2 regions of the Aliiglaciecola sp. genome follow, and region 2 is predicted to be linked to the other one. Evidence: predicted binding sites of a transcription regulator. Region 2 holds the regulator's gene; the other holds the start of a gene.
The links. Region 2 encodes FliA, which starts transcription of late flagellar genes. Its sites were predicted from a motif close to CTAAAGNTNNNNNNNNNNNNGCCGATA; they were not measured.

Region 1 (5,560 bases), on a different contig from region 2:
AAAGACCAAAATATTGGTCAATAAAAGACGAGGTTTGTTCATTTAAAAATGCTTTTGAGCTTACAACTGTACGCTAATTTATCCTGAGCAGCATATTTTATCAAGTAAATAAATTGAAAAGACTGTTAACCTAAGGTGTAATTCAACCTGATAATTATCTCACGACTGGAAATATCTGAGGGTACTAAGTGATTCAAACTCGGCAACAACAGAAGTTAAAAACACGTCGCGCAATTATAGATGCTGCTTTTGGTCTTTTAGATGAACAACATAGCTTTTCTAGTATGAGTCTCAGAGAAGTGGCAAGGGCGGCGGGTATCGCACCAACTTCTTTTTACCGACACTTTAAAGATATTGATGAGCTTGGTCTTACTCTAGTGGATGAGGCTGGGCTAACATTGCGCCAGTTGATGCGTCAAGCTCGAGTCAGAATTGCGTCAGGAGGCGGAGTAATCAGCACCTCCATTGATACTTTTATGGAATTCATTTCTGCCAACAGTAATATTTTTAGATTGTTATTACGTGAACACACAGGTACTTCGAACGCGTTTCGAGCGGCTGTATTTAGGGAGATTCAGCACTTCACGGAAGAGCTGACTGATTATACTGTGGCTACAACGGGATTAAGTAAAAAGCTCGCTAACTTGCAAGCAGAAGCTATGGTTAAGCTAGTTTTTAGTACAGGTGCTGAAGCGTTAGATTTAGATCCTATTCAACGTGAGCAGTTGGCTGTGCGTTTGAAAATTCAGTTAAGATTCATTACCAATGGCTCTTTAGAGTTCGCCAAAAGCAATGAATCTTTATAATTCAGCTTAGTTTTTCCGCACTAAATAGACCCCTGCCTCCACATGATGGGTATAAGGGAACTGATCGAACAAAGCAAATCGGCGTACTTCGTGTGTTTGACTTAGAACAGCCAAGTTATCTAGCAAAGTTTCTGGGTTACATGAAATATAAACAATATTGTCGTAATTACTAACCATAGCAACGGTCTCATCATCTAAACCCGCTCGAGGGGGATCAACCAATACAGTACGACAGTCGTATTGGGTTAAATCTATCCCTTCGAGGCGATTAAATTTCCTCATCCCAGCTTGAGCTTGCACAAACTCTTCGCTGGACATGCGTAAAATGGTGACATTGTGGGCTTGGTTAGCCTCAATATTATATTGTGCTGCAGCTACCGAGGTTTTAGATATTTCAGTGGCTAAAACTCGTTTGAAATTTTGTGCCATGGGAATACTGAAATTACCCAAACCACAATATAATTCGAGTAAATCACCTTCGCTATTTGTGGTGACATCAAGTGCCCACTCAACCATTTTTTGATTCACTAAGGCATTGGGTTGGGTAAAACTATTTTCAATTTGTTTAAATTCGTAGGTTTTCTGGCCAACGGGTAAATGCTCAATTACAAAATCTTTATCAACCAACATTTTCTGCTTACGGGCCCGACCGACTATATCTATTCGGTAATGCTGTCTTAACTGTTTCAAAATTTGGTTGATTTGCTCAAGCCATTGGTCATCTAGAGCTTTGTGATAAAGCAGTGAAACAATAATTTCGCCACTTAATGTACTTAAGTAGTCGATTTGAAAAAGCTTTCGTCTGGCTATGTCGTTTTCTTTTAACAAAGCGACCAAGTCTGCCATGACGTTATTAATCAATTTACTAGCAGGAGGAAATGTTTCGACGCGATATTTCTCTTTGCTTTCTTGGTCGAACATAATATGAAACAGTTCGTCACCATCATGCCAAACACGAAACTCTGCACGCATTCTATAATTCAACTTTTCAGAGTTAAATACTTCTAATTCTGGCATGCTAAATTCAGCAAATTGCTGATTCAAAGCGGATACTTTGTCGTCGAGTTGAGCTTGGTAAAATTGGGGATTTATTTCTGTTGGGCGCATCAAGAACTCGATTAGTTAGGCATTATAAGAAGAATCGCGAATTTTAAAGATTTCCAGCGCGCTTGCAAACGCAATTTGGTGTTTGTTTTTTAACCTGCATCTAACTTGCTAATTTTGTTAATAATTTCGTGTAATACTGAGTTTATTTTATTAAATTTCTCAATAAACTGAATGTATAGTCGATACTATTATATGAGGATAGTGAGGTATTCCACATGAATTTTGGCGAAATTAAAGCGTTTATGGGCGACAAAGCCCAGGTTAACCCCAATGACGCGGTAAAAAATCAATTGCGTGAAGCGGGTTTGAAACAAGCCGAAGCAGGACTAAGTATGTCTGCTGAATCTACTGTTAGCAAGCTCAGTTCACAAACGACAGTCGGGTTAAGAATTTACAGTAACTCGTTAAACCAAACATTAGAACTTGATAGTAAACGTGCGAACCTGAAAAGTCCTGAACAAACAAATGAAAGTTTATTCGACTTTGAAGAAGTCGCAAAAAATGTACTTCATTTTGTGAGCGGCGTGATTTCTGGAGCTGCACGTAATGGCGCAGATGAAGAAACCTTAACTAGCTTATTTGAGCAAGCTCGTTCGGGGGTTGCTAAGGGGATCAATCTGGCGGAAAAAGATCTGTCAGGTTTTATGAATGAAGAGATTTCTGAGGGGATTGATCGTAGCGCTAATTTAATTGAGCAAGGTATTCAACGATTACAAGATCAACTTTTTGGTAATGAAAACGATGCAGAAGACGCTGCTTTGCAGTCTCCTATGTCAACTGTAACAGAGAGTATTTCTGCTTCTAGCCAACAAAGTGGCGAGTTGCAAATTCGCACTCGGGATGGTGATGAAGTCATTATTCGTTTTGAAGATTTAAAACAGTTTGAGTTAAATCGACAGGTGTTATTGGAGCAAGAGAAACAAATTACACAAAGTTCAGATATCGAAAAGAACGATGTTTTACCGCGGGCTTCTACAGATAATGTTGAAACTCCAAACAATGCAAATGTTCAGGCTGATGAGGTTGAATTACAAAGTGCTGAGTCAGATGAAAGTTCTGCCGAGATAGAGGCTCAACCCGAAGCGTCTGAAACAACTCTTCAGCCAGCAACGAATCAGCAATCGGTATTTGTTTCTCAGAGTAACTACAGCTTTTCAGTAACTGGTGAGTTGGATGAAAGTGAACTGGAGTCTATAGGTCAGTTAGTTTCTGATGCAAATGATTTGGCCAACACTTTTTTTGAAGGTGATATTGAGCAAGCTTTTGAACAGGCCTTGGAAATTGGTTTTGACGAACAAGAACTAGCAGGTTTTGCGTTGCAACTGACACGACAAGATCAAGTTGAAGTAGTTAAAGCTTACGAGTCGGTTTCTCAATATAACGATGACGACAGCAGTCAAGAGCAGTCATCAAAACCGATAGAAAGAGTAAGTGATTACTTGCAAAAAATGCTCAATGTTTTTGAGCAGTCACAGCAAAAGCTAGCGGATGGCGATCAGTACGATAAGTTAATTAATAGTATTATTAATGAAGTTCAAGACTTGGGAACCAATGATTTAGTAACGGCAATCAACGATTTCCATACGTTTAATAAGCAGTTATTAAATAACTTACCTAACGCTAATGGAACCATTGATTCTGAGTAAGGTAGGCAACATTAGGGGGGATTAAATTATTTATTTTTGAACCCGATGCGACCTTAAAATAGGCACTCAATTTATCCACTGAGTGCCTTTTCAGTTACTCAGTTCCGCTGATAATCTGAATTTGAGCTATATCAGTATCACCTTTTAGTACTTTTAAGATCCCGTCTTGCGTGAGGGTTCTCATTCCGTCTTTCATCGCTTGGGCTTTCATTTCAGTTACCGATGCTTCTTTATAAACTAGAGAGCGAAGATCAGATGTCATGGCTAATAATTCATGTACCCCTGTTCTTCCTTTATAACCAGTATCACCGCAATCATCGCAACCTTTGCCACGATACAACATTAGCGGCTCCTCCAGACCAAGCTCTTCCAGATATTCTTCGCCGTATTGACGACGAATAAACGCCATGTCTGTTTCAGTCGCGGGGTATTGTTCTTTGCAGTTTGGACATATAGTTCGAATCAAACGTTGCGCCATGATGCCAACACAAGCATCAGAAAAGTTAACCGGGTCTAACCCTAAATCTAATAGACGGGTTATGGTTTCTGGTGCCGAGTTAGTGTGCAAGGTAGACAACACCAAGTGACCAGTTAGCGAAGCTTCGATACCAGCATGCGCCGTTTCTTTATCACGCATTTCACCTATCAATATGATGTCAGGGTCTGCACGTAAGAAAGCTCTTAAAGCATTAGCAAAAGTAAATCCGATTTTGGGACTCACTTGAACTTGTTGTAACCCCGGTTGAGTGATTTCCACCGGATCCTCTGCCGTCCAGATTTTTTTATCTGGGGTGTTTAAATATCCAAGTATGGCATGCAATGTGGTGGTTTTACCCGAACCTGTAGGACCTACAACTAATAATATTCCATGGGGTTTTTTAATCATCACCCGAAGCATATTCATGTTCTTGGGCGAAATGTTCATTTTTTCAATGGGTAAAGCGCCACCTGAGGCCAAAATCCGCATGACCACACCTTCGCCAGCCACTGTCGGTATGGTCGCGACCCGAACTTCAACCAACTGACCTGACATTTTAAATGCCAATTTACCGTCTTGTGGAACACGCTTCTCAGCGATATTCAAGTTTGACATGATTTTTATACGTGCAATAACTGCACTGTGATGAGAAGCCGGTACCTGAGTAATATCTCGACAAACACCATCGATGCGCATTCGAACCCGTGTCGGACCGTTCTTTTCAGGATCCACATGGATATCTGATGCATTTAATCGCTTTGCGTCATGTAAAACGCGACTCACTAAACGAACTACTGCAGGCGCATCATCAGACATCTCTTCACTAGTTTCGTCTAACTCTTCACTACTGGTACCAATTTCGTCCAGTATTTCATCCATCTCTCCAGGCGCGCCTCCGCCCCCGCTAGCGCCTAAGTATTGCAGCACTTGGTTGGGTAGACCTACAGAGATTTCATAGCTGTCTATTCCTAATGCACTTTCAATTTCCATCAATAGGGCAGCATTATTAGGTTCGGCCATCAAAACAATTGGATTTTCAGAGGCATCTGCCAAAACTACAACATAGTTTCGTTTTAAATAAGACAGGTTTAGTTTATTGCCACTTTGTAACACATGATATTTTTCGGGAAGGTAGCTGATGTAGGGGACTTGATAGTGAACCGATAACGCATTCCCCAATTCATCTTCTGGAATACGCGCTTCTGATACCATGCGTTGGATCAATTGACGAATATCTTTACTTGATTCTGTAAATTGCTTGAGATCTTTTTCCGACATCAATTTACGATGAACTAAATAATCAAAAGGATTACTAGTACCACCTAATTCATAGCGAAATTTGTTACCAAGAATTTCTGATAAAGAGTTGGCCAAGCGTAAGTCAGCATCACCAAACGAACCGACTTTTTTATTAATTATCTGCATGACACCCATAAGCACGCCAGCATTTAAAATAGGTACACAAATAATATTTTCAGTCTTAAAAGAACTATTCTTATCGAATTTATCAGCAAACTTTAGAC
Region 2 (5,560 bases):
AATTCAAGCCAATGCTCAATATAAAGTGTTGGAACATACTCTTAGCGCATTTAGCGCAATTGATTTGCAGGGATGTATTTTAACCAAGCTCGATGAGAGTTATAGTCTCGGAGAAGCGTTGAGTGTAGCAATTGAACACAAGCTAGCTGTAAGTTATTTAACGGATGGGCAACGTGTCCCTGAAGATATTAAAGTAGCAGATGCGAAGTTTTTAATCTCTGCGGCGGCTAAGCTTTATAAAAAATATGGTTTGATCCATACTGCTAAGTCAGAACAGAAAAAATCGGCATTAGCAATATGATCGACGACCAAGCGAGAAGCTTAAGACGAATGAATCAATCTCGATTAATTAAAGTTATTGCGGTAACCGGCGGTAAAGGTGGAGTTGGTAAAACTAACATCACCTTAAATACGGCTATTTCAATGGCTAAAATGGGCAAGCGCGTTATGGTGCTAGATGCTGACTTAGGGTTGGCAAACGTAGACGTAATGTTAGGCTTGCGAGTAGAAAAAAACCTTTCCCATGTTTTATCTGGTGAGTGTACATTGGATGAAGTCTTAGTTGTGGGCCCACATGGCATACTTATTGCGCCAGCAACCTCAGGTACCCAATCAATGACCGAGCTTAGTCCAACCGAACATGCTGGATTAATTCGTGCTTTTAGTGAATTACGTACCGATATAGATGTGCTGATTGTAGACACCGCTGCGGGTATTTCCGACATGGTGTTGAGCTTTTCTCGGGCATCTCAAGATATTATGATGGTGGTGTGTGATGAACCCACATCACTAACTGATGCATATGCACTGATTAAGTTACTGAATAGAGAACATGGTGTATTTCGCTTTAAAATTGTCGCCAATATGGTGCGCAACATGCGCGAAGGACAAGAACTCTTTGCTAAGTTATCTAAAGTCACCAATCGCTTTCTTGATGTTGCTTTAGAGCTCGTTGCCACTGTGCCTTACGATGAAAATATTCGTCGCTCAGTGCGAAAGCAAAAAGCTATCGTTGATGCATTCCCTGGTTCTCCGGCATCTATCGCCATTAAAGGGCTTGCAGATAGAGCGATGCATTGGCCCATTCCTAATCAACCCGGTGGACATTTAGAGTTCTTCCTGGAACAACTTGTTGCCGAAAAAGCGGTAGGTGAACAACGGTGATTAAAAAGGCAGCAGCTTATCAACAACAAGCCGATTTGGCTCAACTTGTAGAAAGACATGCTTCCTTGGTTAAGCGTATTGCACATCATTTATTAGCCAGGTTACCAGCTAGTGTATTGGTGGATGACTTAATTCAATCTGGCATGATTGGTTTACTTGAAGCTGCAAAAAATTTCGATGGTTCTAAAGGTGCCAGTTTCGAAACCTTTGCTGGTATCCGTATTCGCGGAGCCATGCTTGACGAAATTCGTAAAGGCGACTGGACACCTAGGTCTGTACATAAAAATGGTCGGGCAATTACCCAGGCTATCAATGAAGTTGAGCGTGAAACCGGCCGAGATGCCAGAGACGTAGATATTGCTGAAAAGTTGAATGTTAGCCTCGCCGAATATCATCAAATGTTGAATGAGGTTAACGCCGGTAAAATCATCGGTATCGAAGATTTAGGAATTACCGAAGACGTAATTGCTACTGAACAAAATAAAGGTAGCGATACGCCATTTCAGGATTTGTTACAAGGCTCATTTCAAAAAGCATTAGCACATGCTATTACTACTTTACCCGAACGAGAAGCAATCGTACTGTCATTGTATTATGATGAGGAGTTGAATCTCAGAGAAATTGGCGAAGTGCTCGAAGTTAGTGAGTCTAGAGTCAGCCAAATTCACAGCCAAGCCATGTTAAAGCTGAAAAGCAAAATGCAATCTTGGCGAGCTAACGAAGAATAATAAAATACCATTTGATTTAATCCTCATTGGAGACAGTTTTGGATAAAAATATGAAAATCCTCGTTGTTGATGACTTTTCAACGATGAGACGTATCATCAAGAATTTACTTAAAGACCTGGGTTATACCAGTGTTCAAGAAGCCGATGACGGCAGTACTGCATTACCTATGTTGCAACAAGGCGATTTTGATTTTGTGGTAACTGATTGGAATATGCCCGGAATGCAAGGCATCGATTTACTCAAAGCAATACGCGCAGATGATAGTTTAAAACATTTACCAGTACTGATGGTAACTGCTGAAGCGAAAAAAGAGCAAATTGTAGCGGCAGCACAAGCTGGTGTTAACGGTTACGTTGTTAAGCCTTTTACTGCGGCAACGCTGAAAGAAAAGCTAGACAAAATTTTTGAGAGACTTGGCTGATAATTAATCTTTAATGAAGTTAGGAGTGTCTGTATGACCGGCTCTAATAAAGCTCCAATGTCTCTTGATGATGCTAGAAAGTTAGTTGAGTTATTGGAAAATGGAGATAATCAGGCTGCCAGTGAATTACTGGAAGAAACCTCTTTGACCAATTCTGTTGAGTTATTTGCTGAGGTGGGTAAATTAACCCGTCAACTCCATGATTCTCTTAACAGCTTTCAACTTGATGAGCGCATTTCTAATTTAGCTAATGAAGATATTCCTGATGCGCAAAGTCGCCTCAATTATGTTTTAGAAACTACTGAAAAAGCAGCAAATAACACTATGGATGCCGTGGAAGCGAGCATGCCTATTGCTGAGAAACTCCATACAGGCATCACTAATTTACTGCCTGAATGGAAAAAGTTGATGACCAGAGAGTTACAACTGGGAGAATTTAAATCCTTGTGTACCGATCTAGATGACTTATTAGAGCAGTCTTCAAAAGATACAGATAAATTAACTGGATTGCTGACCGATATACTGATGGCACAGGGCTATCAAGACATTACAGGGCAGGTCATTCGTAGGGTGATTGATTTGGTAAAAGAAGTGGAAGACAGTTTAGTTCATATGCTGACTGTGTTTGGCGCTTCTGAAACCAGTTCATTAATTGCAAAAGCAGATGAAAGTTCTCATAAATCGAAAGCTGAGACAGATGTTGTGAAAGCTGAAGGGCCAATTATTGATGCAGAATCGCGAAATGATGTGGTGACCAGTCAAGACGATGTAGATGACCTATTGTCTAGCCTAGGTTTTTAAGGGGAACGTATTCATGTCTTTTGAAGTTGACGAAGAAATTCTACAAGACTTTTTAGTTGAGGCAGGTGAACTATTAGAGCAATTGCAAGAGCAACTTGTTGATCTTGAAAATAACCCTGAAGACTCTGATTTATTAAATGCGATTTTTCGCGGGTATCATACTGTTAAAGGTGGTGCCGGATTCTTATCTCTCACTGAACTGGTAGATATTTGTCATGGTGCGGAAAACGTTTTTGATACCATGCGTAATGGACAACGCACCTTAACGCCTGAGTTAATGGATGTCATTTTACAAGCCACAGATGTGGTTGTGCAAATGTTCGAAGATGTAAAAAAACGCGAACCATTGGAAGCCGCAGCCCCTGAACTTATAGAAACCCTGCACCGTTTAAGTAAACCTGAATCAGAAGATACACCTACGGCACTTCCTGACGTCCCTGAAATGCCTGAAGAAGTGGTTGAGGTGCAAAAGGACGAATCATATGATGACATGGAAGACATTACAGAAGATGAGTTTGAAGCCTTGTTGGATGAGTTGCATGGCGCTAAAAGCTTTTCTGCGGACAAATCAGATCTAGGGGAGGGTACTGCTGAAGGCTCCTCTCCCGCTGAAGGCTCCTCATCCGCTGAAGGCTCCTCTCCCGCTGAAGGCTCCTCACCCGCTGAAGGCTCCACTCCAATGGATCTTATGAGTGGTGCCAGTGATGAAGATATTACTGACGATGAATTTGAAGCTTTACTTGATCAACTTCATGGTCAAGGCAGTTTTTCAACTGATAAAGCAGAGACTCCCGAGCCTTCGAAGTCATCAGTGACCTCTAAAGCAGCTTCTTCGCCGGTAGCACCAACACCTTCTGCATCAGATGATAGTGCCGATTCCGATGATATTTCAGATGATGAATTTGAAGCATTGCTTGATCAATTGCATGGGGAAGGTAAGGGGCCCGCAGTGAGTCCAACACCTAAGGCTGAACCGCCAGCTCCCACTGCTGCAGCAAAACAACCTGCAAAACCAATATCAACACCCAAGCCCCAAGCGCCAGTATCTAAGGCTGAAAAACCTGTTACACCTAAACCAACCGTAGCTAAGTCTGCTGTTAAAAAAGACGAAAAAGACAAAAAACCAGTTGCCGGTGCTCAAGGTGAGACAACTGTCAGGGTAGATACTAAGCGTCTAGACCAGATTATGAATATGGTAGGTGAATTGGTACTGGTTAGAAATAGGCTATTAAGTTTAGGTGTTAACATCAATGATGAAAGCATGACTAAAGCCATTGCTAACCTTGATGTTGTCACTGGAGATTTGCAAGGTGCGGTAATGAAAACCCGCATGCAACCAATCAAAAAAGTATTTGGTCGTTTTCCTCGTGTGGTAAGAGATTTAGCGCGAAGTCTTAAAAAAGAAATCTCTTTGAATCTTGAAGGTGAAGAAACAGATTTAGATAAAAATTTAGTTGAAGCTTTGGCGGATCCACTCGTCCATTTGGTGCGAAACTCTGTCGATCACGGCATTGAAATGCCAGAAGAACGCTTAGCTGTCGGTAAACCCTCATTGGGAACTGTAAAACTTGCAGCTTCTCAGGAAGGTGATCACATACTACTTACCATTGAAGATGATGGTAAGGGCATGGATCCTGATAAGTTAAAAGATATCGCTATCAGCCGAGGTGTCTTAGATGCTGATGCAGCGGCTCGAATGACGGATGAAGAAGCATTCAATTTGATATTCGCTCCAGGGTTCTCCACCAAAACAGAAATATCTGATATCTCTGGACGCGGTGTAGGGATGGATGTGGTCAAAACTAAGATCAATCAACTTAATGGAACGGTTAATATTAGTTCCGAGTTAGGCAAAGGCACACGCTTGGAAATTAAAGTGCCGTTGACCTTAGCGATTTTACCTACGTTGATGATTATTGTGGGTAAACAAACCTTTGCTTTACCCCTTGGCGCGGTCAATGAAATTATCAATATGGACTTAACTAAAACCAATACGGTTGATAGTCAATTGACAATGATTGTGCGTTCAAAAGCGATTCCTCTTTTTTATCTGCGCGACTGGTTAACGAAACAAACTAGTGGTGATGATAAAAATCAAGGGCATGTGGTGGTTGTACAAATTGGTACTCAACAAGTTGGCTTCGTTGTAGATAGCTTGATAGGTCAAGAAGAAGTGGTTATCAAACCCCTTGACGCGTTGCTACAAGGTACTCCGGGCATGGCTGGCGCAACCATTACTAGTGATGGCGGTATTGCCTTAATTCTTGATATTCCTAGCTTATTAAAGCGATACGCTAAAAAGAAATAACAACTAAATGAATAATAGGACGCTTTTTCGTAATGGCATATAGGGTATTAGTTGTTGATGATTCCAGTTTTTTTTGCCGACGCGTAAAAGATATTCTAAACCAAGACCGCTTGCTAGACGTGATAGGTATAGCTCGC

Region 1: the regulator FliA is predicted to act here: its motif matches at 2,072-2,098, upstream of ABJV04_RS10305 (DUF5610 domain-containing protein).

What each region holds. Positions count from the first base shown of each region.
Region 1 covers NZ_JBDWYG010000038.1:246,425-251,984, forward strand. The annotation lists gene ABJV04_RS10290 (fatty acid desaturase) at 1-42, opposite strand, end outside; gene fabR (HTH-type transcriptional repressor FabR) at 189-806, shown strand; gene trmA (tRNA (uridine(54)-C5)-methyltransferase TrmA) at 813-1,913, opposite strand; gene ABJV04_RS10305 (DUF5610 domain-containing protein) at 2,129-3,559, shown strand; gene ABJV04_RS10310 (GspE/PulE family protein) at 3,654-5,560, opposite strand, start outside.
Region 2 covers NZ_JBDWYG010000041.1:76,626-82,185, forward strand. The annotation lists gene flhF (flagellar biosynthesis protein FlhF) at 1-301, shown strand, start outside; gene ABJV04_RS13570 (MinD/ParA family protein) at 298-1,164, shown strand; gene ABJV04_RS13575 (RNA polymerase sigma factor FliA) at 1,161-1,892, shown strand; gene cheY (chemotaxis response regulator CheY) at 1,931-2,314, shown strand; gene ABJV04_RS13585 (protein phosphatase CheZ) at 2,348-3,115, shown strand; gene ABJV04_RS13590 (chemotaxis protein CheA) at 3,129-5,423, shown strand; gene ABJV04_RS13595 (chemotaxis response regulator protein-glutamate methylesterase) at 5,456-5,560, shown strand, end outside.